DNA from 3 places in the Streptomyces sp. NPDC048392 genome. Region 1 is predicted to be linked to each of the others. Evidence: riboswitches for the same ligand, from Rfam matches in the RefSeq annotation. Region 1 holds a riboswitch; each other region holds the start of a gene.
The links. A riboswitch is a leader RNA that binds a small molecule or an ion and turns the genes downstream of it on or off. The one in region 1 is predicted to bind cyclic di-AMP.
Positions count from the first base shown of each region.

Region 1 (7,382 bases):
AGGGACGTACATGCCCATGGGTCACACGGCCACAGCCCAGGCAGACTCCGGCGGCCTGACAGCGACCGAGCACCGCCTGGCCAACGGCCTGCGCGTGGTGCTCTCCGAGGACCACCTGACCCCGGTCGCGGCGGTGTGCCTCTGGTACGACGTCGGCTCCCGCCACGAGGTCAAGGGACGTACCGGCCTGGCTCACCTTTTCGAGCACCTCATGTTCCAGGGCTCCGCCCAGGTCAAGGGCAACGGCCACTTCGAACTGGTGCAGGGAGCCGGCGGCTCGCTCAACGGCACCACCAGTTTCGAGCGGACCAACTACTTCGAGACCATGCCCGCCCACCAGCTGGAGCTCGCCCTCTGGCTGGAGGCCGACCGCATGGGCTCCCTGCTGGCCGCCCTTGACGAGGAGTCCATGGAGAACCAGCGGGACGTCGTCAAGAACGAACGCCGCCAGCGCTACGACAACGTCCCCTACGGCACGGCGTTCGAGAAGCTGACCGCCCTCGCGTACCCGGAGGGCCACCCCTACCACCACACGCCGATCGGCTCGATGGCGGACCTGGACGCGGCGACCCTGGAGGACGCGCGCGCGTTCTTCCGCACCTACTACGCACCGAACAACGCGGTGCTGTCGGTCGTCGGCGACGTCGACCCCGAGCAGACGCTCGCCTGGATCGAGAAGTACTTCGGCTCCATCGCCTCGCACGACGGCAAGCAGCCGCCGCGGGACGGGTCGCTGCCCGACGTGATGGGCGAGCAGCTGCGCGAGATCGTCGAGGAGGAGGTCCCGGCCCGCGCCCTGATGGCCGCCTACCGCTTGCCGGAGGACGGCACGCGCGCGTGCGACGCGGCCGACCTGGCCCTCACCGTCCTGGGCGGCGGCGAGTCGTCCCGCCTGTACAACCGGCTCGTACGCCGCGACCGCACGGCCGTCGCCGCCGGATTCGGCCTGCTGCGGCTCGCCGGGGCGCCCTCCCTGGGCTGGCTGGACGTGAAGACGTCCGGTGACGTCGAGGTGCCGGTGATCGAGACCGCCATCGACGAGGAGCTGGCCCGGTTCGCCGAGGAGGGTCCCACGGCCGAGGAGATGGAGCGCGCCCAGGCTCAGCTCGAGCGCGAGTGGCTGGACCGCCTGGGTACGGTCGCGGGCCGCGCCGACGAACTGTGCCGGTACGCCGTCCTGTTCGGCGACCCGCAGCTCGCCCTCACCGCCGTACAGCGGGTGCTCGAGGTGACCGCGGACGAGGTCCGGGAGGTCGCCAAGGCCCGCCTGCGGCCCGACAACCGCGCCGTGCTCGTCTACGAACCCACCGCCCCCGGCGACACGCACGACGCCGACACGCACGACTCCACCGACGAGAACGAGGAGGCGGCCAAGTGACCGAGCTCGCCACCATGGAATTCCACGCACAGCCGCAGGCCGGCGAGCCCAGGCCGTGGGCGTTCCCGGCCCCCGAACGCGGCAGCCTCGACAACGGCCTCACCGTGCTGCGCTGCCACCGCCCCGGTCAGCAGGTCGTCGCCGTCGAGGTGCTCCTCGACGCGCCCCTGGACGCCGAGCCGGCCGGTCTCGACGGCGTCGCCACGATCATGGCGCGCGCATTCTCCGAGGGCACCGACAAGCACTCCGCCGAGGAGTTCGCCGCCGAGCTGGAGCGCTGCGGCGCCACCCTTGACGCGCACGCCGACCACCCCGGCGTCCGGCTGAGCCTGGAGGTGCCCGCCTCGCGCCTCGCCAAGGCCCTTGGTCTGGCCGCCGACGCGCTGAGGGCACCCGCCTTCGCGGACAGCGAGGTCGAACGGCTGGTGCGCAACCGGCTCGACGAGATCCCGCACGAGCTGGCCAACCCCTCCCGCCGTGCGGCCAAGGAGCTCTCCAAGGAGCTGTTCCCGGCCGCCTCGCGCATGTCGCGCCCCCGTCAGGGCACCGAGGAGACGGTCGCGGCCATCGACTCGGCGGCCGTGCGCGCTTTCTACGAGAGGCACGTCCGCCCCGCCACGGCCACCGCCGTGGTCGTCGGCGACCTCACCGGGGTCGACCTCGACACGCTGCTCGGCGACACCCTGGGCGCGTGGACCGGCTCGGCCGCCGAGCCGCGCTCCGTGCCCCCGGTGACCGCCGACGACCGGGGCAGGGTCGTCATCGTCGACCGCCCCGGCGCCGTCCAGACGCAGCTGCTGATCGGCCGCACCGGCTCCGACCGGCACGACCGCGTGTGGCCCGCGCAGGTGCTCGGCACCTACTGCCTCGGCGGCACCCTCACCTCCCGACTGGACCGCGTCCTGCGCGAGGAGAAGGGCTACACCTACGGCGTGCGGGCGTTCGGGCAGGTGCTGCGTTCCGCGCCGGACGGTTCGGGCGCCGCGATGCTCGCCATCAGCGGCTCCGTCGACACACCCCACACCGGTCCCGCCCTCGACGACCTGTGGACGGTGCTGCGCAAGCTGGCCGCGGAGGGGCTCACCGACGCCGAGCGTGACGTGGCCGTGCAGAACCTGGTGGGCGTGGCGCCGTTGAAGTACGAGACGGCGGCGGCCGTGGCGAGCACCCTGGCCGACCAGGTCGAACAGCACCTCGCCGACGACTTCCAGGCGACGCTCTACCGTCGACTCGCCTCCACGGGCACCGTGGAGGCCACGGCGGCGGTCGTGAACGCCTTCCCGGTGGACCGTCTCGTGACGGTCCTCGTCGGTGACGCGACGCAGATCAAGGCGCCGGTGGAGGCCCTCGGCATCGGTGAAGTCACCGTGGTGGCGGCCGAGTAGCGGCACACGCGGACGGCGGCCCCGGTGACCGGAGTGTCATCAGGGCCGCCGTTTGTCCGAATTGGGGGAGTGGCTGCCCTTCTGCCCTGTGGTGTGCGCTACAAAAACCCTGTTGCGTTTGAGGATTGAAGACAGCCGCGTTTAGCGTCGTCCAGGCTGTTCGTCAGGCAGTGCGCCGCACCCGCGGCACCGGACAGTCATCGCCGAGTCCCCGTACGGCGCGAGCCAGGGGAGCCGGGGACCCATCGCAGTCCCTGGGGTGAATCGGACGCCCGCGCGCACCGTGAGGGGGTCCGTAGGAGACCTTCCTGCTCCGAACCCGTCAGCTAACCCGGTAGGCGAGAGGGAAGGAAAGGACCAGCCTCTACATGGCGTTCACGCGCGCCACCGGGAAGCACCGCCGTACCGGCCGGGTGCACCGCACCACCGCCCGCGCGGCGGGAGTCGCGGCCCTCGCGACCACCGGCGTCGTCGGCACCCTCGCCGCTCCGGCGCTCGCCGCCGAGGCCGAGGTGGAGCAGAGCGGACTCACCCCGGTCGTCACCATCGGCGACTCCATAGCCGACGAGATCGACGCCCAGGCCGTCGCACAGAAGCAGGCGGCCGTGGACGCCGCCGCCCGTCAGGCGGCCCAGGAGGCGGCCCGCGAGCGGGCGGCCGAGGCGGCCAAGGAGGCACGCGAGTCGAAGGAGCGCGCCGCGCGGGAGGCGGAGCGCAAGCGCCTCAACACCTTCGTCGCGCCGATCACCGCCTCCTACGTGTCCACCGCGTACCGGGCCGGCAGCTCCCTGTGGTCCTCCGGCAGCCACACCGGCATCGACTTCCACGCCGCCGGCGGCACCACCGTGCACGCGGTCGGCGTCGGCACCGTCGTCGAGGCCGGCTGGGGCGGGGCGTACGGCAACCAGGTCGTGATCAAGATGCACGACGGCACGTACACGCAGTACGGGCACCTGTCGTCCATCGGCGTCTCCGTCGGTCAGTCGGTCGGGCCGGGCCTGCGGATCGGTCTCTCCGGCGCCACCGGCAACGTCACCGGGCCGCACCTCCACTTCGAGGCCCGAACGAGCCCCGAGTACGGCTCGGACATGGACCCCGTCGCCTACCTCCGCGCCCACGGCGTGAACGTCTGACGACGGACAAAACGGCGGGGGAGGTACGGAACGGCCGTCACGGCACCCGAAAGCCCCGACTGGGCGAGCCGGGGCTTTCGCATTCCGTTCCTCCCCGGCGGACGCCCGCAGGCCAAAAGATATCCACGAAATCCGTCCCGCCGTCGGAATACCCGCCTGATTGGCCTAGAGTCGCTGAGTACGCGTCAGTCGTCGACGTTCCACGGGGATTAAGACGGAGGTCGGTCATGCGAATTCCGGCGCATTCGGTGTGCACGGCGATCAGGGACGACATCGTCGCCGGGGTGCACGGACGCGGGGGCCGGCTCACCGAGGAGCTCCTCGCCCGCCGTTACGGCGTCTCCCGCGTCCCCGTCCGCGAGGCCCTGCGCACGCTGGAGGCCGAGGGCTTCGTGGTGACCAGGCGGCACGCGGGCGCGTGCGTGGCGGAGCCCACCGAGCGGGAGGCCGCCGACCTGCTGGAGACCCGCACCCTCCTGGAGCCGCTCGGCGCCTCCCGGGCGGCCCGGCGCCGCACCGATGCCCACCTCAAGGTACTGCGCGGCCTGGTAAGGCTGGGCAGGGAGCGCTCCCGGCACGGGCACGGCGAGGACCTGCGCGCGCTGGAGGGCTGGTTCCACGAGACCCTCGTGCAGGCCGCCGGCAGTCCCTCCCTGACGGCGATACTGACCCAGCTGCGCCGGAAGATCACCTGGATGTACGTCGTGGACGCGCCGGCCGGTGCGGTGGACCACTGGGTGGAGCGCGGCGCGGTCGTCGACGCGGTGGCGCGGGGTGACGGGGACCGCGCGCGGGCGCTCATGGCGCTGCACGTCGAACGGTCGACGGCGGCGCACCGGCTGCGCTTCACCTCCGGCGGCGGCCGCCCGGACGGTGTGAGGAACGCGCAACGTTCCGTAAACATCCCGAGCCTGCGGCATTAACGCGAGCGCCGTATACAAAAGAGGGCCAATTCCCGGGGTTGTTTTCTGCTGCCCGGAAAAGGGGCGGGGAAAAGGCCCGCCCGGTGGTCCGGGCGGGCCTTTTCGTGTGCCGTCACATCAGACGGTCTCGGGAAGCTCCTCGAGCCCCTCGGCGACCAGCTTCGCCAGCCGGTCCAGGGCCGCCTCCGCGCCCTCGGCGTCGGAGGCGAGGACGATCTCCTCGCCGCCCTGGGCGCCGAGGCCGAGGACGGCCAGCATGGAGGCCGCGTTGACGGGGGACCCGTCGGCCTTGGCGATCGTCACCGGGACGCCTGTGGCCGTGGCGGCTCGGACGAAGATGGAGGCGGGGCGGGCGTGGAGACCCTCCGCCCAGCCGACGTTGACGCGGCGCTCAGCCATGTGATGCTGCCCTTCAGGTGTTCGGAGGGGTTAGGTTGTCTAGACCAGTGTTGTCTAGACCAGTTTCCCACATCGTGAAGCAGGCCGGGACGACCGCGTGCCGTCCCGGACGGTCCTCGGACCGCGGCCTCGGTCCGAGCTTCCGTCCTCCACAGACTGCCCCGCGCCGTTGTCGTACGCGAGCCGTACTCTGGGGCCCATGCAGACCCCGTCGGACCGGCACGAGTATCCCGCTCACTGGGAAGCCGACGTGGTGCTGCGCGACGGCGGCACCGCGCGCGTCCGCCCCATCACCGTCGACGACGCCGAGCGCCTGGTCAGCTTCTACGAGCAGGTTTCCGACGAGTCGAAGTACTACCGCTTCTTCGCGCCGTACCCTCGCCTGTCCGCCAAGGACGTCCACCGCTTCACGCACCACGACTTTGTGGACCGGGTGGGACTCGCGGCCACCGTCGGCGGCGAGTTCATCGCCACCGTACGCTACGACCGGATCGGCGCCGGCGGAACGCCCGCCCCGGCTCCGGCCGACGAGGCCGAGGTCGCCTTCCTCGTCCAGGACGTCCACCAGGGGCGCGGCGTCGCCTCCGCGCTCCTGGAACACATCGCCGCCGTCGCCCGCGAGCGCGGGATCCGCCGCTTCGCCGCCGAGGTGCTGCCCGCCAACAACAAGATGATCAAAGTCTTCATGGACGCCGGGTACACGCAGAAGCGGAGCTTCGAGGACGGTGTGGTCCGCCTGGAGTTCGATCTCGAACCCACCGAACGTTCGCTGGCCGTGCAGTACGCGCGCGAGCACCGTGCGGAGGCCCGTTCCGTCCAGCGGCTGCTGCAGCCCGGTTCGGTCGCGGTCATCGGCGCCGGCCGTACCCCGGGCGGCGTCGGCCGCAGCATCCTCGGCAACGTCCGGGACGCGGGCTACACGGGCCGGCTGTACGCCGTGAACAGGGCCTTTCCCGAGGATCAGAAGGAACTCGACGGTGTCCCGGCGTGCCGTTCCGTGCGCGACATCGCCGGGCCCGTCGACCTGGCCGTCGTCACCGTGCCCGCCGAGCACGCCCCCGCCGTCGTCACCGAGTGCGGGGAGCACGGCGTCCAGGGACTGGTGGTGATCTCCGCCGGATACGCCGACAGCGGCCCGGAGGGACGCGAACGCCAGCGCGCCCTCGTACGGCAGGCGCGCACGTACGGCATGCGCATCATCGGGCCCAACGCCTTCGGGATCATCAACACCTCCCCGGACGTGCGGCTCAACGCCTCTCTCGCCCCCGAGATGCCGCGACCCGGCCGGATCGGCCTGTTCGCCCAGTCCGGCGCCATCGGCATCGCCCTGCTGTCCCGGCTGCACCGCCGCGGCGGCGGGGTCACCGGGGTCACCGGCGTGTCCACCTTCGTCTCCTCCGGCAACCGTGCCGACGTCTCCGGCAACGACGTCCTCCAGTACTGGTACGACGACCCGGAGACCGACGTCGCGCTGATGTACCTGGAGTCCATCGGCAACCCGCGCAAGTTCACCCGCCTGGCCCGGCGGACCGCGGCGGCCAAGCCCCTGGTCGTGGTGCAGGGAGCCCGGCACGGCGGCGTGGCACCGCAGGGGCACGCCGTCCGGGCGACACGGCTGCCGCACGCGACGGTCTCCGCGCTGCTGCGGCAGGCCGGCGTGATCCGCGTCGACACGATCACCGACCTGGTCGACGCGGGGCTGCTGCTCGCCCGCCAGCCGCTGCCCGCCGGACCGAGGGTGTCCGTCCTGGGCAACTCGGAGTCACTGGGCCTGCTGACCTACGACGCGTGCCTTTCCGAGGGACTGCGACCGCACCCCCCGCTGGACCTGACCACCGCCGCGTCGGCCGACGACTTCCACGCGGCCCTGTCCCGGGCCCTGGCCGACGACACCTGCGACGCGGTCGTGGTGACCGCCATCCCGGCGGTGGGGGAGGGGCCGGCCGGGGACGCCGCGCTGGCGGAGGCCCTGCGATCGGCGGCGGCCGCGGTCCCCACCAAGCCGGTCCTCGTGGTCCACGTGGAGCTGGGCGGCCTGGCGCAGGCCCTGTCCGCGGCGGCGAGCACCGCTCCCCAGGCCGCTCCCAGTACTGCCCCCCGGGCCGCCTTCAGCCCTCCCGAGGAGGCTCCGCCCGCGGCCCCGGCCCAGCCGCCGCCCCCCGTC
Region 1 is NZ_JBICYB010000017.1:58,302-65,683, reverse strand. Features, by position in the region: gene ACGFYH_RS22590 (M16 family metallopeptidase) at 11-1,378, shown strand; gene ACGFYH_RS22585 (M16 family metallopeptidase) at 1,375-2,763, shown strand; cyclic di-AMP (ydaO/yuaA leader) riboswitch at 2,955-3,119, shown strand; gene ACGFYH_RS22580 (M23 family metallopeptidase) at 3,132-3,896, shown strand; gene ACGFYH_RS22575 (GntR family transcriptional regulator) at 4,124-4,819, shown strand; gene ACGFYH_RS22570 (HPr family phosphocarrier protein) at 4,937-5,218, opposite strand; gene ACGFYH_RS22565 (GNAT family N-acetyltransferase) at 5,418-7,382, shown strand, end outside.

Region 2 (7,382 bases), on a different contig from region 1:
GGGGAGCCAGCGCAGTTCGGCACCGTCGCCGACGGTGAGCCGGACGTCGTATCGGGCCCCGGCCTTGACCTGCCCCGGCAGCGCGAGCGTGGCGGCGGCCGAACCGATCCGCAGCCGGGCGCCCTTCACCGCCTCGGCCGCCACCGTGAAGTGATCGCCGCCGAGCGGCCCGCTCATGGCGCCGACCAGCATCACCCGGGCCTCGGCACCGCTGCCCCGGGTCCGGCGCACGGCGAGGGGGCCCTCACCCTCCAGCACCGGCAAGGCGGTACCGCCGCGCCCGTCGCCGCGGGCGAGGATGCGGGCGCTCGCCCGGACGCCGCCCGGGGCAGTGGTCACGCGGTCCACGCGGCGATCCGCGCCCGCACCCAGTCGGCGACCTCCCGGGCCCCGTCCTCGCTCCGCAACGACTGGAGGACGACGGGCAGTTCACCGCGCTGCGCCTTGGCGTCGGCGGCCATCCGCGCGAGGTCGGAGCCGACGTACGGGGCGAGGTCGGTCTTGTTGACGATCAGCAGGTCGGCGGTGGCGACGCCGGGCCCGCCCTTGCGCGGGATGTCGTCGCCGCCGGCCACGTCGATCACGAACACCTGCGCGTCGACGAGTCCCCTGGAGAAGGTGGCGGTGAGATTGTCCCCACCGGACTCCACGAGGATCAGGTCGAGCGGTCCGGCCTCCTCCTCCAGGTCCTCGACGGCCTCCAGGTTGGCGGAGATGTCGTCCCGGATAGCGGTGTGCGGGCAGGCACCGGTCTCCACGGCGCTGATCTGCTCGGGTGGCAGCACCGCCTCCCTGAGCAGGAACTCGGCGTCCTCCCGGGTGTAGATGTCGTTGGTCACCACGGCGAGGGACAACTCCTTGCGCAGCGTCCGGCACAGCGCGGCGACGGTGGCGGTCTTGCCGGACCCGACGGGACCACCGAGCCCGATCCGCAGGGCCCGTCGCGTCCCGTCGGGCCGACGGGCGTCCGCGGAGACCGCGGTGGACAGTGCGTGGTGAGGGTCGAGATGCATGCAACGGCTCCTGTCGAAGGTGGGATCGGCCTCCCAGCCCGTCCGGCGTTCGAGGACGAGACCGTCCGGGCGGAAAGAGGGGTCAGAGGGCGGTGCCCCACGGCGGGGCCGCAGGGGCGGAGCCCCGGGGTGGAGGTCGGGAGGGGGCGGCGGGGGCTGATCGGCTACGAGGCGAACAGCCGGACCGGCCATCCGGCATGCACCTCGGCCCCGATCTCGAGCAGGGGTGCGGACCTGGCGGGCAGTACGCCGACCCCGTCGGTCACCACCCGCTCCGCCACCTCCACGGCGTCCTGGGCGACCCGGTCCACTTCCTCCGCGAGCCGCGCCAGCACCCCCGTGGCGTCGAACGGATCGAGACCGAGCAGCCGCACGACGGCCGTCGCGGGTCCGCTCATCCCCTCGTAGAGGGAGCAGTACGCCGCGTCGAGCGCCCCGAGTCCGGCCGCGCGTGCGGCCAGCCCCAGCACGACGGGCTGATGGGCGCCCTTGGGGAACAGGAGTGCCAGGGCGTCGAGTTCAGGGCTCGGCCAGGTCGTCCGGGCGGCCCGCGTCAGCTGCCGCCCCAGTCTGCGTGCCGTCACCCGCAGGGCGGGCGACGGGGTGCGGGCGTCGGCGGCCCGGTCGAGTGCGCCACAGTCGACGCCGAGGGCCGAGGCCGCCGCGACGGACGCGGCGACGGCTCCGCTCGTGTGCAGCCGTCCCCGGCAGAACGCCTCCAGGCTCGCGGCGTCGGTGATGCGTCCCGCCCGGACGGCGGCCTCCGCCCCGCCGGAGTGTGCGTGCCCTCCGGCGGGGAAGCGGCCGTCCGCGAGGACGAGCAGTGCTGCGCGGCTCATGTCGGCGCTCAGAACAGAAAGTACCGCTGGGCCAGCGGCAGTTCGGCGACGGGATCGGGTTCGACGAGTTCGCCGTCGATGGTCACGGCGAAGGAGTCCGCGGCGACCCCCACACGGGGCAGCGCGTCGTTCTGCCGCATGTCGGCCTTGGTACGGCCGCGCGTCGACCGGATGGGCACGAACTGCCTTCCGAGTCCCAGCCGTTCCGGCAACCCGTCCTCAAGAGCCTGTTCGGCGACGAAGTTGACCGAGTTGTGGGCCGGCGCCGTCCCGTACGCCCCGAACATCGGGCGCGGCAGGACCGGCTGCGGGGTGGGGATGGAGGCGGCGGCGTCGCCCATCTGCGCGTAGGCGATCTGGCCCCCCTTGACGACGAGCTGCGGCTTCACGCCGAAGAAGCGGGGATCCCAGAGCACCAGGTCGGCGAGCTTGCCGGTCTCGACGGAGCCGACCTCGTGCTCGATGCCCTGGGCGACGGCGGGGTTGATGGTGTACTTGGCGACATAGCGGCGGGCGCGCAGGTTGTCGGCGCGGATGTCGCCGGGCAGGAGGCCGCGCCGCCGCTTCATCACGTGCGCGGTCTGCCAGGTCCGCAGGATCACCTCGCCGATGCGGCCCATGGCCTGGGCGTCCGATCCCATGATGGAGATCGCCCCCATGTCGTGCAGGATGTCCTCGGCCGCGATGGTGCTGGGCCGGATCCGGGACTCGGCGAAGGCCAGGTCCTCGGGGACGGCGGGGTTCAGGTGGTGGCAGACCATCAGCATGTCGAGGTGCTCGCCGACGGTGTTGACGGTGTGCGGCCGGGTCGGGTTGGTGGACGCCGGCAGCATGTTGGGCAGCGACACCGCCGTGATCAGGTCGGGGGCGTGACCGCCGCCGGCGCCCTCGACGTGGAAGGCGTGCAGGGTGCGGCCGGCGACGGCGTCGAAGGTGTCGCCGACGAAACCCGCCTCGTTCAGGGTGTCGGTGTGGACGGCGAGCTGGACGCCGGACTCCTCGCACACGTCCAGACAGGCGGAGATCACCGCGGGCGTCGCACCCCAGTCCTCGTGGATCTTGAAGCCGAGGATGCCGGCGCGCAGTTGGTCGCGCATGGACTCCTTGGACATGGTGCTGCCCTTGCCGAGGAAGCCGATGTTGACGGGGCTCGACTCCAGGGCGGCGAACATCCGGGCGAGGTGCCAGGCGCCGGGCGTGACGGTGGTCGCCTTGCTGCCCTCGGCCGGGCCGGTGCCGCCGCCGATGAGGGTGGTGATGCCGGACGCCAGGGCCTCGTCGACGGCCTTCGGCGCGATGAAGTGGACGTGGGTGTCGATGCCGCCCGCGGTGACGATCTTGCCGTTGCCCGCGATGACCTCGGTCTCGGGGCCGATGACCAGGTCGGGGTGGACGCCGTCCATGGTGTCCGGGTTGCCGGACTTGCCGATGCCGGTGATCCGTCCGTCGCGGATGCCGATGTCCGCCTTGACGATGCCCCAGTGGTCGATGACGAGGGCTCCGGTGATCACGGTGTCGGGGGCGCCCTCGGCCCTGCTGGTGCGCGCCTGGCCCATGGACTCGCGCAGCACCTTGCCGCCGCCGAAGACGGCCTCGTCGCCGGAACGGCCGGGGCCGCCCGACCGGTCCTCCTCGATCTCGACGAAGAGGTCGGTGTCGGCGAGCCGGACCCGGTCCCCGGTGGTCGGGCCGAACAGGTCGGCGTAGGCGGGGCGGGACAGTTCAGGCATCGAGGGCACCTCCGGTCGCGCCGCGCAGCCCGACGACGACGCGGGCGCCCGCGAGGGGGACCAGCCGCACGTCGACGGGGATGCCGGGCTCGAAGCGGACGGCGGTGCCGGCGGCGATGTCCAGCCGCCTGCCGTGCGCCGCGACGCGGTCGAACTCGAGACCGGGGTTGGCCTCGGCGAAGTGATAGTGGGAACCGACCTGGACGGGCCGGTCGGCGGTGTTGAGCACGGTCAGGCGGGTGACCTCGCGTCCTTCGTTGAAGGCGACCGGCTCGTCGGCGAACAGGATCTCTCCGGGAATCACGGCTGCCGCCCCCGTCAGACGATCGGTTCGTGGACGGTGACCAGCTTGGTGCCGTCGGGGAAGGTGGCCTCGACCTGCACGTCGTGGATCATCTCGGGGACGCCCTCCATGACCTCGTGGCGCTGGAGCAGCTTGCGTCCGGAGGTCATCAGCTCACCGACGGTCCGCCCGTCCCGGGCCCCTTCGAGGATGTGCGCGGTGATCAGTGCGACGACCTCGGGATGATTGAGCTTCACACCACGTGCGCGGCGCTTCTCCGCCACGTCCGCCGCCACATGGATGAGCAGTCTCTCCTGCTCGTGCGGGGTCAGTTGCACTTACCACCTCACAGGACATCTCGCCGGAACCGGACGGTCCGGCTGTCGCGGCCACCGCGACGGCTCAAGGTGTAACACACGTCGACGCAGCGGGAACGCACCCGCTCATGGCGGGAAAACCGCAGGTGGATCGAGGTGCACAGCGTGCAGAGTAGGACCAGGGCATTACGGCCGCGTCACCCGGTTTTGACGGACTGATTACCGATGCCGTCGGTGGGGCCCCGCGCCCGCGCACCGCGACCGCCCGCGCCCGGCCGAACGGACCGAACGGCGTACCCCCTTTCGGCGTAGGAACACCTCCGATTCGTGACCGGCCGGGGTTGCGGGGCCCGTGCGTCCGGGCGGCGGCATGCACCGCTCCGCCGCTGGTCCCGGGGGGCGACACCGCGCCCGGCGGCGACTCCGGCACAGGGGTGCCCACCCGAACGGCCGAGCGGCACGTAACAACACAAAAGCCACGCCCCGTTGGGAATCGCCCTGGAGACGGGACAGGATCCGTGACTGACGACAAGCCCCCGCCGCAGCGGCGGGGCGGTCCGGGCGGACGCCGAGTCCTGCCGCCGCCCGGACGACCGGTCGACAGGAAGTGGATCGGCAGGAGTGGAGGACCCGAGCACGACGGGTCGCCGGAACGGCCGCCTCCGCGAGAGGCGCCGGGCCGAGCGGTCCTTGGGGTGAAGCCGCACTCGTGCGGCCGGGCAACTTCGCCAGCCCGAATCCGACAGGTCATCCTTCACAGGCGGCTGACGAAGGGTTGCGCATGTCCGCGCTCAATCGTGTCCCGTCGCTGATGGCTCGTGCCGGTACGGCCTCGGCCCTCACCCTCGCCGCCGTGGGCGGCTCCGTCGTGGTCCCCGGTGCCGCCTCCGAGGCGGCCGCGGCGAGCCATGCGACGAAAGCCCTCAAGATCGCGGCCTCCAAGAAAGGCGCTCCGTACCGATGGGGTGCCATCGGCCCCCGCAGGTTCGACTGTTCCGGCCTGACGCTGTACTCGTTCAAGAAGGCCGGCAAGAAGCTGCCACGCACCGCGGCGCAGCAGTACAACAAGACCCGCCACATCCCGGCCAGGAACCGCAAGGTGGGAGACCTCGTCTTCTTCCACTCCGGCCGCAGCGTCTACCACGTCGGCATCTACGCCGGGAAGGGCAAACTCTGGCACGCACCGAAGACCGGGGACGTGGTCCGGCTGCAGAAGATCTGGACCGGCAGCGTCTGGTACGGCCGGGTCAAGTAACCCGCCCGAGGGGGTGACGGCGTTCTGCCCCGCCGTCACCCCCTCGAGTGCGTCCGCGCTCACCGCCCCGGCTTCCGGCCTCCCACGCCCTGCACCACGGCCGCGGCCGGCTCGGGAGCGGCCGCCCGGCCCGGGGGCGCCCAGGGCAGTTCGATGGAGACGGTCTTGCCGCCCTCGCGCGTGGGCCGGACCCTCAGCTTGCCGCCGCACTCGGCGGTCAGCCAGCGGATGATCACCATGCCCCGTCCGTTGTCCTGCTGGACGGCGGCGGGCAGGCGCTTGGGGAAGCGCGGATGGCTGTCGGTGACGCCGACGCGCAGCCGCTCGTCGCGGTGGAGAACGAGGTCCACCGTGAAGGTGGGCGACTGTCCGAACGTGTGCTGGACCGCGTTGGTCGCCAGTTCGGAGACGATGAGCCGGACGGTCTCGGCCAGGTCGGCGTCGGCCGGCAGGCCCCATTCCGCCAAGGTGCCGACCACATAGGTCCGCGCGGCGGCCACCGAAGCGGGATCGCTCGACAGAGTGACGGATGCTTCCAGATGGTCTGCCATGGCGATGCCGTCCCTTTCTCACGGACCGCGGCCCGACACGGGGCGGATGGTTCGAGTACGGTCCCGGACTGGTGCTTCGCCGCCAGACTGCCATCACCAGGCCCGTGAAGGACGGCGATCCACCAAGATATGCATATATCTGTCGCTCGAAGCGGTGAACTCTGCGACGGCAGAGCGTATTTGGGCGGCGCATAAGGAGTAAGGGAGTTGTCCCATGCAGCACGGTCCCGTGGTGCGGCGCCGGAAGCTGGGCGCGGAACTGCGCGCCCTGCGCACATCGGCGGGCATCACCAGCGGGGAGGCGGCCAGGCTCGTGGGCTGGCACCAGTCGAAGGTCAGCCGGATCGAGACCGGGACGAGCGGGGCGAAACCGGCCGACGTGCGGTTACTGCTGGACGTCTACGGCGTGGACGACGAACAGCTGCGGGGGCTGCTGGTGATGCTGGCCGGCTCCGACGACGCCGGGGGCCGCAACCACTGGTGGCACGCCTACCGGGGGGTGCTGCCACCGACCTACCGCGACTTCATCAGCCTGGAGTCGCAGGCGAGCGCGATGCGCACGCTGGAGACCACCGTGGTCCCGGGCCTGCTCCAGACCCCGGAATACGCCCGCGCGGTGACGCGGGCCGCGGTGGACGGAATGCCGGAGGAACGGCTTGACACGCTGGTGGAGGTGCGGCTGGCCCGCCAGGACGTGCTGCGGGCGGAGCCGCCGCTTGAGCTGAGCGCGGTCCTGGACGAGGCGGTGCTGCGCCGGAAGGTGGGCGGCCCCGGGGTGATGGCGCGTCAACTGGCACGGCTGATCGCGGCCGCGCGGCTGCCCCATGTCCGGCTCCAGGTCCTGCCGTTTGCCGCCGGGGCGCACATCGGTGTCACCGGCCCTTTCGTAATCTTCTCATTTTCGAGCACTTCTGATCTGGACGTAGTTGTTCTCGACCACTTGACGAGTAGCTTGCACCTCGAACGGAAAGAAGACCTAGAGGCCTATACCGAGGCCTTCAACGCCCTTCTGATCCATGCCCTTTCGCCCGAGGACTCGTTGGACTTCATCGCCGCCACCGCGGCAGGCGCGTAAGGAGGCACCATGTCAGGCTTCACGCCCGGACTCTCCAGGAACATCCCTGTCAGCACCGATCTGCCCGGCGTACGGTGGCTGCGCAGCAGCTACAGCACCGGAGCGAACAACTGCGTGGAGACGGCCCGTCCGTCGGCCGGCCCCTGGGCCGGACTGCTCGCGGTGCGCGACTCCAAGAACCCGGCCGGACCCGCCCTGATCTTCTCCCCCGGTAGCTGGACGACGTTCACCGCAGGCGTCCACCGCGGCTGACTCCGCCGGGCACCGGACGACGCACGGCCGTGTCACGCCGACTCATGGCCGCGTTTCGCCGATCACC
Region 2 is NZ_JBICYB010000013.1:128,092-135,473, reverse strand. Features, by position in the region: gene ACGFYH_RS19500 (urease accessory protein UreD) at 1-339, opposite strand, end outside; gene ureG (urease accessory protein UreG) at 336-1,013, opposite strand; gene ACGFYH_RS19490 (urease accessory protein UreF) at 1,178-1,852, opposite strand; gene ACGFYH_RS19485 (urease subunit alpha) at 1,861-3,582, opposite strand; gene ACGFYH_RS19480 (urease subunit beta) at 3,575-3,886, opposite strand; gene ACGFYH_RS19475 (urease subunit gamma) at 3,901-4,203, opposite strand; cyclic di-AMP (ydaO/yuaA leader) riboswitch at 4,827-4,960, shown strand; gene ACGFYH_RS19470 (C40 family peptidase) at 4,964-5,437, shown strand; gene ACGFYH_RS19465 (ATP-binding protein) at 5,497-5,988, opposite strand; gene ACGFYH_RS19460 (helix-turn-helix domain-containing protein) at 6,203-7,063, shown strand; gene ACGFYH_RS19455 (DUF397 domain-containing protein) at 7,073-7,315, shown strand; gene ACGFYH_RS19450 (8-amino-7-oxononanoate synthase) at 7,358-7,382, opposite strand, start outside.
Region 2: linked by a shared signal. The riboswitch ahead of ACGFYH_RS19470 (C40 family peptidase) and the one ahead of ACGFYH_RS22580 (M23 family metallopeptidase) in region 1 are both predicted to bind cyclic di-AMP.

Region 3 (7,382 bases), on a different contig from region 1:
CCAGGACGACTTCCGGGACTGGGCGGGCATGATGATCCGTCACGGGGGCGGTCCGCGGGGCGGGGTCGCGCGGTCGGTGAAGAAGATGCGCGGCTACCTCGCCGACCTCATCCACCGCAAGCGCGCCGCGCTGCCGCCCGAGCCCGGACCCGGCGAGGACCTCATCTCCGGCCTGATCCGCGCCTCCGACCACGGCGAGCACCTCACCGAGAACGAGGCCGCCGCGATGGCCTTCATCCTGCTCTTCGCGGGCTTCGAGACCACGGTCAACCTCATCGGCAACGGCACCTACGCCCTGCTCACCCACCCCGTCCAGCGGGAGCGGCTGCAGACGTCCCTGGCCGCGGGCGAGCGCGGCCTGCTGGCGAGCGGTGTCGAGGAACTCCTGCGCTACGACGGACCGGTGGAGCTGGCCACCTGGCGTTTCGCCACCCGGCCGCTGACCCTCGGCGGGCAGGACGTCGCGGCCGGCGATCCCGTCCTCGTCGTCCTCGCCGCGGCCGACCGGGACCCGGAGCGGTTCACGGACCCGGACACCCTCGACCTCGCCCGCCGCGACAGCCAGCACCTCGGATACGGGCACGGCATCCACTACTGCCTCGGCGCCCCGCTCGCCCGGCTGGAGGGCCGGACGGCGCTGGCCACGCTCCTCACCCGCCTGCCGGACCTCCGCCTCGCCGCGGACCCGGCCGAACTGCGGTGGCGCGGCGGGCTCATCATGCGAGGCCTGCGCACCCTGCCCGTCTCCTTCACACCGTTCGCGTCGTCCGCCGACAACGTTGCGTCGCCGACGCGAAAGTGACACACGCTCAACTCTGTGATCTTCACGTGATCTGCGCGGCATGAACTTGTGACAAGCGATGATCTGCCTATACGTTCACGGATCAGCGTGGTGCCGAGCGTCATCGGCCGCGCTGCCCCCGTCGTCTCGTGAAAGGTCGTCGCATGCTCTCCGGGAACGGTCGTCACCGCCGCCCCCGCCAGGCTCCCGCCCTGGTCGTCGCCGCCGGAGTGACCGGCTCCGCCATCGCGATCCCGCTGCTCGGCGCCACCGGCGCCCACGCGGCCGGCTCCGCGAACTGGGATCAGGTCGCCGAATGCGAGACCGGCGGCGCCTGGAGCCAGAACAGCGGCAACGGGTACTACGGCGGCCTGCAGCTGTCCCAGGAGGCGTGGGAGCGGTACGGCGGCCTCCAGTACGCCCCCAGTGCCGACCAGGCCAGCCGCTCGCAGCAGATAGGGATCGCCGAGAAGATACAGGCGGACCAGGGCATAGCCGCCTGGCCGACCTGCGGTCTGCTCGCGGGCCTGGGCAACGGCCCGGGGGTCGCGGACAGCGGCTCGGACGCGGCCGGTGACGGTGCGTCGGAGGGCTCGGGCACCTCGGGGAAGACGGACGCCGTCAAGCCGTCCGGAACGCCCTCGGCCACCGAAACGCCCGAGTCGTCCCAGTCGTCCGAGTCGACCGGCTCGTCCCGCTCGTCGGACTCGTCCGCCTCCACCGGGACGTCGGACCCGAACTCCGAAGTGTCCTCTTCCTCGCCTTCGCCCTCTTCTTCGGCGTCATCTGACACCGCCTCCGATGTCACGTCCGGTGACACGGGCCAATCCGTCGAGCCGGACACGTCCGCGGAATCCGGCTCCGCCGCCGGCGCCGGACCGCAGGGCGCCGAGGCCTCGTCCGGCTCGGGCCGGCACCGCGGCGACGGCGCGGGCGAGGGCACGGTGAAGAGGGGGCTCACGGACAGCACGTCGGGGCGGCACGCCTCGCGCGACGCGGAGTCGGGGGAGACCGGGGACGGCTCGTACATCGTGCGCGCCGGCGACAGTCTCTGGGCCATCGCCGACTCCTTCGGTGTCGACGGCGGATGGCGTGCGCTCTACGTCGGCAACGAGAAGGTCGTCGGTGCCGACCCGGACCGCATCCTGCCCGGTCAGACGCTCACGGTTGCGGGCGAATCGGGCGAAAAGTAGGGGGAGTTCGCGTCACGGTTAGAGATCGTATGTCCCTTTTGGATCTCGTGAGAGATAGGTCTCAGAAGCCGTGATCGTCTTTGAAAATCCGCGGAGCGCGTGTCTACGGTCGAGACGCTCGCCATCGCGGGCCCCGACAGCCGCAACGCCGAATCCTGCCAGCGGCCGTACGGGAACAGTCGTCGCGTCAAGCGCCGAAGGCAGGAGCGGGGGACCCAAGGTAAGCGCCGCACCGGGCAGTTGAGCCGGAGCGGCTAGGGGTGGAGCCGAGTTCCGTGAGGAACCCGGCCGGGCAACTCAACCGGCCCGAACCCGACAGCTCACCTCGCAGGCGTCGGTGAGGGGATCAACCATGCTGTTTTCCGGCAAGGGCAAGCACCGTCGCCCGTCCAAGGCCACCCGTGTCATCGCCGTCGCCGGCGTCACCGGTGCCGCCGTCGCCGCCCCGCTGATGGCGGCCGGCAACGCCTCCGCCGCCACCGCGTCCGAGTGGGACGCCGTCGCCCAGTGCGAGTCCGGCGGCAACTGGTCCATCAACACCGGCAACGGTTACTACGGCGGTCTGCAGTTCTCCGCCTCCACCTGGGCCGCCTACGGCGGTACGCAGTTCGCCTCCACCGCCAACCAGGCGAGCAAGGCGCAGCAGATCCAGATCGCCGAGAAGGTTCTCGCGGGCCAGGGCAAGGGTGCCTGGCCGGTCTGCGGCACCGGCCTGTCGGGCGCCGCGTACACCGGTGGCGGCTCCGAGAGCCAGAGCAGCGGTTCCGGCAGCTCGGAGAGCTCGCAGAGCCAGAGCAGCGGCTCCACCGCCGAGCGCTCCACCGAGCAGAAGGCCTCCCGCTCCGCCGAGCGTCCGGCCGCGGAGCAGAAGACCGGGAAGAAGAAGACCGTCACCACCCCGACCGGCAAGAAGGTCGAGAAGGGTGACGGCGAGTACAAGGTCGTCAAGGGAGACACCCTCAGCTCGATCGCCGAGGAGCACGACGTCAAGGGCGGCTGGGCGAAGCTGTTCAAGCTGAACGACGACATCGTCGACGACGCCGACCTGATCTACCCGGGCCAGCAGCTGCACCTCAAGTAAGCGGCGGCCCCCCGCCACTCCCGCCCCGGTGCGTGTTCCCCCGTACGCACCGGGGCGGGATTTTTGCGCCCGGCCCGTGTCGCGTTTCCGTCCTCCGGTTCCGTACCGGTTTCCGGAAACGTCTTTGTTCCGTTCGGAAACAATTTACTCTCGGTTCTGTCCAGCGGGTGGTCGATCGGCTGGCCGATCGCCCGGAGCCGGTTAGGCTCGGTCCCGCAGAGCCGCCGCGGTCCTGCGGGACCCGCGCGTCACACCGAAGCGTCACATTGAAGAAGGAGATGCTCGTGCCGTCCATCGACGTCGTCGTAGCCCGGGAAATCCTGGACTCCCGAGGCAACCCCACGGTCGAGGTCGAGGTCGGCCTCGACGACGGCAGCACGGGTCGTGCCGCCGTTCCGTCCGGCGCCTCCACCGGTGCCTTCGAGGCCATCGAACTCCGTGACGGCGACCCCAGCCGTTACCTCGGCAAGGGCGTCGAGAAGGCCGTGCTGGCCGTCATCGAGCAGATCGGCCCGGAGCTCGTCGGCTACGACGCCACCGAGCAGCGCCTGATCGACCAGGCCATGTTCGACCTGGACGCCACCGACAACAAGGGCTCGCTCGGCGCCAACGCCATCCTCGGCGTCTCCCTCGCCGTCGCCCATGCCGCCTCCGAGGCCAGCGACCTGCCGCTCTTCCGCTACCTGGGCGGTCCCAACGCGCACCTGCTGCCGGTGCCGATGATGAACATCCTGAACGGCGGCTCGCACGCCGACTCCAACGTGGACATCCAGGAGTTCATGATCGCCCCGATCGGCGCGGAGTCCTTCTCCGAGGCCCTGCGCTGGGGCGCCGAGGTCTACCACACGCTCAAGAAGGTCCTGAAGAACAAGGGCCTGGCCACCGGTCTCGGCGACGAGGGCGGCTTCGCCCCGAACCTCGGCTCCAACCGCGAGGCCCTCGACCTCATCCTCGAGGCGGTCAAGGAGGCCGGCTACACGCCCGGCGAGCAGATCGCCCTCGCGCTCGACGTCGCCGCCTCCGAGTTCCACAAGGACGGCTCCTACACCTTCGAGGGCAAGGAGCGCACCGCCGTCGAGATGACCGAGTACTACGCCGAGCTGGTCGAGGCGTACCCGCTGGTCTCCATCGAGGACCCGCTGTTCGAGGACGACTGGGACGGCTGGAAGGTCCTCACCGAAAGGCTCGGCGACAAGGTCCAGATCGTCGGCGACGACCTGTTCGTCACCAACCCGGAGCGTCTGGCCCGTGGCATCGAGGAGGGCGCCGCCAACGCCCTGCTGGTCAAGGTCAACCAGATCGGTTCGCTCACCGAGACCCTGGACGCCGTGGAGCTGGCCCAGCGCAACGGCTTCAAGTGCATGATGTCCCACCGCTCCGGCGAGACCGAGGACGTCACCATCGCCGACCTCGCCGTCGCCACCAACTGCGGCCAGATCAAGACCGGCGCCCCCGCCCGCTCCGAGCGCGTCGCCAAGTACAACCAGCTGCTGCGCATCGAGGAGATCCTCGACGACGCCGCGGTGTACGCGGGCCGCAGCGCGTTCCCCCGCTTCAAGGGCTGAGCGCCGCTCTCGTAGGCAGCGTCGTACGTACGTCCCCGTACGCGGTCCCGTACCGTGTGCGGGGACGTACGCACGTAGGACGACGCACGAATGCGGAGGCGGGACATGGCGGTGAAGGACCGGGACCGTTTCTCCACCGCGACCAGGATCCGGATCATCGGGGAGCAGACCGCGGCCCGGGTCTACCGCTCGCAGACCAGGCGCCAGGCCCGGCGCTCCCGGCTGACCGGCCGGGCCGCGCTGCTCGCGATGGTGTTCTGCTCGCTCGTCGTGGCCCTCGCCTATCCGACACGGCAGTACGTCGCCCAGCGCGCCGAGATCGCCGATCTCCAGCGGGAGCAGCGGGAGACCCGGCAGCGGGTCGAGGACCTGCGCGACCTCAAGGCACGCTGGCAGGACGACGCCTACGCCGAGCAGCAGGTCCGGCTGCGGCTGCACTATGTGATGCCGGGGGAGACGGGGTTCGTCGTCGTCGACCCGGACGCGGCCGAGCAGGCCCGCGCCGAGGCCGGCGCGGCCGACCGCCCCTGGTACCGGAACGTGTGGGACGCGGTCGACAAGGCCGACGCCGCCGCCCGCCGGCCGTGAAAGCGACCGCGCCGGCAGTGACTCAACAGGAAGACCAGTAGAAGACAGTCATGCAGACTCCCCCGCCGACCACCCCGCGCACCGAGCCGACCGACGCGGACGTGGCGGCCTTCAAGCAGCAGCTCGGGCGGCCCCCGCGCGGCCTGCGCGCCATCGCGCACCGCTGCCCGTGCGGGCAGCCCGACGTCGTGGAGACGGCGCCGCGCCTGCCCGACGGCACGCCCTTCCCGACGCTGTACTACCTGACGTGTCCGAAGGCGGCCTCGGCGATCGGCACGCTGGAGGCGAACGGCGTGATGAAGGAGATGACCGAGCGGCTGGGCACCGACCCCGTCCTGGCCGCCTCCTACCGCGCCGCGCACGAGGACTACATCCGGCGCCGCGACGAGATCGGGGAGCTGAGCGGCTTCCCGAGCGCGGGCGGCATGCCGGACCGCGTGAAGTGCCTGCATGTGCTGGTCGCCCACTCGCTGGCGGCCGGTCCGGGCGTCAACCCGCTGGGCGACGAGGCGATCGCGATGCTGCCCGAGTGGTGGCGCAAGGGGCCGTGCGTGTCCCGCACGGACGCCACGGACGAGGAGGGCGGCAAGTGACCCGGGTCGCCGCCATCGACTGCGGCACGAACTCCATCCGGCTGCTGGTGGCCGACGCGGACCCGGCGACGGGCGGACTGACCGATCTGGACCGCCGCATGACCATCGTGCGGCTCGGCCAGGGCGTCGACCGCACCGGGCGGCTGGCGCCCGAGGCGCTGGAGCGGACCTTCGCCGCCTGCCGCGAGTACGCCGAGGTCATCAAGGGACACGGCGCCGAGCGGCTGCGCTTCGTGGCCACCTCCGCCTCCCGGGACGCGGAGAACCGGGACGACTTCGTGCGCGGCGTGCTGGACATCCTGGGCGTGGAGCCGGAGGTCATCTCGGGCCGCCGGGAGGCCGAGTTCTCCTTCACCGGAGCCACCAGGGAGCTGGCCGGCCGCGACGACCTGGACAGGCCGTACCTCGTCGTCGACATCGGCGGCGGCTCCACCGAGTTCGTCGTCGGCGACGACCACGTGCGCGCCGCCCGCTCCGTGGACGTCGGCTGCGTCCGGTTGACCGAGCGGCACCTGGTGCACGACGGCGTGGTGACGGACCCGCCCACCGGGGCGCAGGTCGCCGCGATGCGGGCCGACATCGAGGCGGCTCTCGACCTCGCCGGGCGGACGGTGCCGCTGCGCGAGGCGCGCACCCTCGTGGGGCTGGCCGGGTCCGTGACGACGGTGTCCGCGATCGCTCAGGAGCTGCCGGAGTACGACTCGGCCGCCATCCACCACTCCCGCGTCTCCCACGACCGGGTCCGGGAGATCACCGACCGGCTGCTGCGCTCCACCCACGCCGAGCGCGCGGCGGTCCCCTCCATGCATCCGGGCCGGGTCGACGTGATCGCGGCCGGGGCCCTGGTGCTGCTGTCGGTCATGGAGCGGACGGGCGCGCAGGAGGTGGTCGTGAGCGAGCACGACATCCTCGACGGCATCGCGTGGTCGGTCGCGCAGGGGTTCCGCGGTGCGGTCTGAGCAGGACGGACGACGATTGAGCGGGGATCGGGGGGCCTTGCGGGCTCCTCGGTGACGTCCCGTCGGGAAAGTTCGTGAAGTTCTTCACAAGGAATTGGGCCCTGTCGGACGACGAAAGCGCGCCCGTTGACCCCTTTGGGGTTTCAACTGCCCTTTGAACGTGTTCAGGACGGTGTTCCGAGGGGGTCCCGCAAGACCCTCGCGGGAGGCTGGTCCACCGTCCCGGAGGGGCGGATGTGCAGCTCAAGCGGCATTGACAACGGGGTCCCCTACACGCTGGTTCCGTCTCCCGCCATGATCTCCGTCACGTCGGCGGGGGATGGTAGCACAGCCGCCACCGAAGCTTGTGAAGGGGCGCACGAACCACCCCCCTCAGCCGGGTGGATACTCGATGGCATGAGCACCACGGAGCGTCCCAGGATCCTCGTAGTAGGCGGTGGGTACGTAGGCCTGTACGCAGCTCGACGCATCCAGAAGAAGATGCGTTACGGCGAGGCGACCGTCACCGTCGTCGACCCGCGGTCGTACATGACCTACCAGCCCTTCCTCCCCGAAGCCGCCGCCGGCAGCATCTCCCCGCGGCACGTCGTCGTCCCCCTGCGGCGCGTGCTTCCGAAGGCGG
Region 3 is NZ_JBICYB010000035.1:44,579-51,960, forward strand. Features, by position in the region: gene ACGFYH_RS31180 (cytochrome P450) at 1-802, shown strand, start outside; gene ACGFYH_RS31185 (transglycosylase family protein) at 946-1,974, shown strand; cyclic di-AMP (ydaO/yuaA leader) riboswitch at 2,157-2,323, shown strand; gene rpfA (resuscitation-promoting factor protein RpfA) at 2,327-3,055, shown strand; gene eno (phosphopyruvate hydratase) at 3,340-4,620, shown strand; gene divIC (cell division protein DivIC) at 4,726-5,208, shown strand; gene ACGFYH_RS31205 (DUF501 domain-containing protein) at 5,259-5,801, shown strand; gene ACGFYH_RS31210 (exopolyphosphatase) at 5,798-6,760, shown strand; gene ACGFYH_RS31215 (NAD(P)/FAD-dependent oxidoreductase) at 7,157-7,382, shown strand, end outside.
Region 3: linked by a shared signal. The riboswitch ahead of rpfA (resuscitation-promoting factor protein RpfA) and the one ahead of ACGFYH_RS22580 (M23 family metallopeptidase) in region 1 are both predicted to bind cyclic di-AMP.